Regions from separate parts of the Sphingomonas sp. S6 genome, predicted to be linked through region 2. Evidence: riboswitches for the same ligand, from Rfam matches in the RefSeq annotation. Region 2 holds a riboswitch; the other holds the start of a gene.
The links. Region 2 has a riboswitch for glycine ahead of gcvT (glycine cleavage system aminomethyltransferase GcvT). Riboswitches for the same ligand answer to the same signal wherever they lie in the genome.
Positions count from the first base shown of each region.

Region 1: another riboswitch for glycine. It lies ahead of ACGVWT_RS16480 (L-serine ammonia-lyase); the one in region 2 lies ahead of gcvT (glycine cleavage system aminomethyltransferase GcvT).

Region 1 covers NZ_JBIEOE010000016.1:4,746-6,944, reverse strand. The annotation lists gene ACGVWT_RS16480 (L-serine ammonia-lyase) at 1-1,038, opposite strand, end outside; glycine riboswitch at 1,163-1,251, opposite strand; gene ACGVWT_RS16475 (replication initiator protein A) at 1,604-2,199, shown strand, end outside.
Region 2 covers NZ_JBIEOE010000008.1:25,746-27,944, forward strand. The annotation lists gene ACGVWT_RS13330 (hypothetical protein) at 1-410, shown strand, start outside; glycine riboswitch at 663-754, shown strand; gene gcvT (glycine cleavage system aminomethyltransferase GcvT) at 917-2,125, shown strand; gene gcvH (glycine cleavage system protein GcvH) at 2,127-2,199, shown strand, end outside.

The DNA.
Region 1 (2,199 bases), on a different contig from region 2:
GATCGAGGCGCGCTTCTTGTACAGCATGCCGATCGCCGCGGCGGTGAGCAGGAAGGTGCGCGCACCCTCGCGCCGCGTGGCTTCGTCGCGCGCCACCAGCGTCTCGTAGAAGCGCAGGACGGCAGGCAGCACGCCCGCGGCACCGTTGGTCGGCGCGGTGACGACGCGGCCGCCCGCCGCATTCTCTTCGTTGACCGCGAGCGCCCACAGGCTGACCCATTCGAACACTTCGGCGGGGTTGCTGCCGGGGACGCAGCCGGTCAGGCCCTGCTCGATCGCGCGCGCGCGGCGCCGGACCTTCAGACCGCCGGGCAGCATCCCCTCCTGGGCGATGCCGCGGTCGATGCAGGCGTGCATCGCCGTACGCACTGCGTCGAGGAAGGCGTCGGTCTCGGCCGCCTCGCGCCACGCGGTCTCGTTGGCGCGGACGATCTCGGCGATGGTGAGGCCGGTCGCGTCACCCAGCTCGAGCAGCTCGGCGCCCGAGCTGAACGGGTGGCGCACCGCGACATTGCTCGCCGACGCCGGCGCGCCTTTGCGCAGGATCGCCCCCCCGCCGATCGAGAAATAGGTCTCGGTATAGGCGCTGCCGTCGGCGCGTTGCGCGGTGAAGGTCATGCCATTGGGGTGCTCGGGTAGAAATTCGCGCGGGTGGAAGACGACGTCGCTGGCGGCGAAGGCGAGTCCGTGCGTGCCGGCGAGCGGCAGCCGCCCCTCCGCGCCGATCCTCGCGAGGATGCCGGGCGCCGCGTCGGGATCGAGCCTTTCGGGCTCCCAGCCGGCGAGGCCCAGGATCGTCGCGGTATCGGTCGCATGGCCGCGGCCGGTCAGCGCGAGACTGCCGAAGAGGTCGCAGGTGACGCGGGTCGGCGCCGTCCCCTGCCCCACCGCCCGCTGCGCGAAGTCGAACGCGGCACGCATCGGTCCGACGGTGTGCGAGCTCGACGGCCCGATGCCGATCGTGAACAGCTCGGCAACGCTGATCGGCCGATGCAGTCCGCGGTCGAGCGGTAGAGGTGTAGACGTGTCGACGTGCATGCATGTCCTCATCGCCGGCTCCGATGCCGACCGTGCGCATGCCCCATCTGTCGCTTGTGCCTGAGATCGCTATCCCGTCGGCGGACGTAGGGGAGCATCCCCCGCGCCTCTCTCCAGATATTGTAGCATCGCCATGGTCCTTCTGCCTGAGAGTTTCCGGGGCGGTTGCTCCTTCGGCGCCGGGGCGTGCCCGGTCTCTCCCATGTCGATGGCGGCGGGTATCGGCCGGGGCGGGGGAGGGGTCAAGGGCGCGTGGTCTCGCCCTTCGATGCGTGATCCCGGAGCTGTGCTGATGTGCCCGCCCCATTGATCGTGTGTCAGACGGCGGGCCCCGCTCTTGCGAGATCGAACGGGAAGGGTAGGGGCGAGACGTACGGTGCGTCGCGAGGCCATGTCTGCGGGCGATCTGCCGACATGTCGACAGGACGACATGTCGCAAGGGGAAGGGATCAACCCGAACGGGTCCCCATTTCCTACTCGAAAGCACGAACTGTTGGAGGCTTGCCCCCATTTCCCCTCGTGAAAACGGCATGGGGGTCCAAATCTTCGTGCTTTCGAGTAGGAAATGGCCATGGCCCGTACCCCTGCTTCGAATCGTCCTGCCCATGGCCCCGACGGCATCCCCCAGCGCGATCTGTTCGCGCTCGACAGCCCGCTGCATGGCGAGATCCGCGGCGAACGCTCGCTGATGGCGTTCCCGTTCTTCGCATTGTCGAAAAACGCCTGGATGAAGCCGCTTACCTACGATCACGCGACCGTCTCGATCGAGGTGCGCCCTTCGGCGAGCGGCGTCGCGACGATCTACGACAAGGAAATCGTGCTCTACATCGCCAGCCTGATGGCGGCCAAGCTGGAGGCGGGCGATCGGGTCGAACAGGATTTCGTCTTCACGGCGCACGACCTGTTCTCGGCGACTGGCTCGAACCATTCGGCGCGCAGCTATGGCCGGCTGTCCGAGGCACTGGAACGGCTGCAGGGTACGCAGATCAAGACCAATATTGAAGCGGGCGGCGAAGGGGAGGAGGGGTTCTTCTCGTGGCTATCCGAAGCAAAGTTGCATTATAGCAAGACGAAGAGTGGCGAACGGCGCCTTAAAGCGGTCAAGGTGCGACTGTGCGACTGGCTATATCGCGCGATTCTGCTCGATCGCCATGTGCTCGA
Region 2 (2,199 bases):
CGGACGTGGGCGACGACATCAACACGACGATCACCTTCGACGTGCTCGCCCGTCGCGCTCGCGCCGATGCGGCGCGCGACGTGACGCTGCCCTATTATATCGCGATCGTGCGCGGCGGCACCGCGGTGACCGCGAAGCGTAAGGGAACGGTGACGGTGCATTTCGACGCCGGCCAGACCCGCGCGCAGGCGAGCGGCACGGCATCGACCACGATCGGCCGCGCCGCGGCGACGCTGCCGGAATCGGTGCGCGAGGAGCTCACCAAGAAGCGCAAGGCGGGCGACGAGGATGCCGCCGTCGATCCGCTGACCAAGCCCGAAGTGCGCAGCGCCGTGCTGCGCGCGACGTTCGAGGCGCTCGTCGGCTTCCAGCTGACCGACGACCAGCTGAAGTATAACGCGCAGCGGTAAGAGGGCGGGGCGGTTACACCTTACCGTCGTCACCCCCGGACGTGTTCCGGGGTTCACCGGCGGCGAGGGGGATGTTTCCCGCCGCTTGCGGTTCCTCCGCGGCCCGGTGGACCCCGGAACACGTCCGGGGTGACGGGGGAGATGGGGCGGTCGTCTCGCTCACCCAACTTGGCTCGAGCGGCCGCTTTCTCAATTGACTAAACCGGCCTCGCTCGCCAGAGCGGCGCATGTCGATGGCGGTGCGAACCGTCATGGGCATGCGCGGGAGAGAGCCCCTCACGAAAGGGGCCGCCGAAGGAGCAACCACCCCGGAATCTCTCAGGCAAACGGACCGCGCAGGCCTTATCGATACTCTGGAAAGCGCCCCTTCTAGGGGCCACCGAAGGGGTAAGCCGGCGGTGCCGGCGAAAGCTCTCAGGTTCCCGTGACAGAGGGGGTTCGACGGATCGTGACGGCGGGTACGCCCCCGCGGGAACGGTCGCGTGGCCTTGATCTGGAGACGGTTGATGAGCGAGACGCTGACGGAAACCCTGCCCGACCCGCTCGATGGGATCGAAGAGGGCGACGAACCCGCCATCCTGCACCTCCCTCTGGACGCGTGGCACCGCGCCCGCGGCGGCCGCATGGTGCCGTTCGCCGGCTATGAAATGCCCGTCCAGTATGAAGGCATCATGGCCGAGCATCTGTGGGTGCGCGACTCGGCCGGGCTGTTCGACGTCAGCCACATGGGGCAGGTGACGCTGACCGGGGACGGCCTGGATGCGGCGGCGATCGCCAAGGCGCTGGAAGCGGTGCTGCCGGGCGACATCGCCGGCCTGGCGCCGACCAAGATCCGCTATTCGCTGCTGCTGAACGACGAGGGCGGCATCCTCGATGATTTGATGGTGACGACGCTGCCGGCAGAAGGCGCGCATCCGTTCGGCGAGGCGAGCCATTATGTCGTCGTCAACGGCGCGACCAAATATGACGACCTCGCCTATCTGCTCGACGTGCTGCCCGACGACGTGACGCTCAACCTGATGGACGAGCAGGCGCTGCTCGCGGTGCAGGGGCCGAAGGCGGTCGAAGCGGTCGCGCGGCTAGTGCCGGGTGTCGAGCGCCTCGTGTTCATGACCGCGGGTGCGTTCGAATGGAACGGCCATGCGCTGTGGATCAGCCGCTCGGGCTATACGGGCGAAGATGGCGTCGAGATTTCGATCCCGGCCGAGGCGGCTGCAGCCTTCGCCGATGCCCTGTGCGAGCAGCCCGAGGTGAAGCCGATCGGCCTGGGTGCGCGCGATTCGCTGCGGCTCGAAGCCGGCCTGCCGCTCTACGGCCACGACCTCGATCCCGAAACGACGCCGGTGATGGCGGACCTGGGCTTTGCGCTGTCGAAGCGGCGTCGCGAGGCGGGTGACTTCGCCGGTGCGGCCCGCATCCTCGCCGAGCGCGAGAGCGGTGCGGCGGTGAAGCGCGTCGGCCTGTCGGTCGCCGGGCGCCAGCCGGTACGCGAGGGTGCGAGCGTCGTCGATGCCGACGGCGCGGTGATCGGCCGCGTCACCAGCGGCGGCTTCGCCCCCAGTGTCGGCGCGCCGATCGCGATGGCCTATATCCCCGCCGACCTAGCGAGCGCCGGCACCGCCGTCCGCCTCGTCCAGCGCGGCAAGATTCATGAGGGCATTGTCACCCCGATGCCCTTCGTTCCCCACCGCTATGTCCGCGCAGGAGGCAAGTGAGATGAGCCGTTACTTCACCGAAGATCACGAATGGGTCGACGTCGATGGCGACATCGGCACGGTCGGCATTTCGG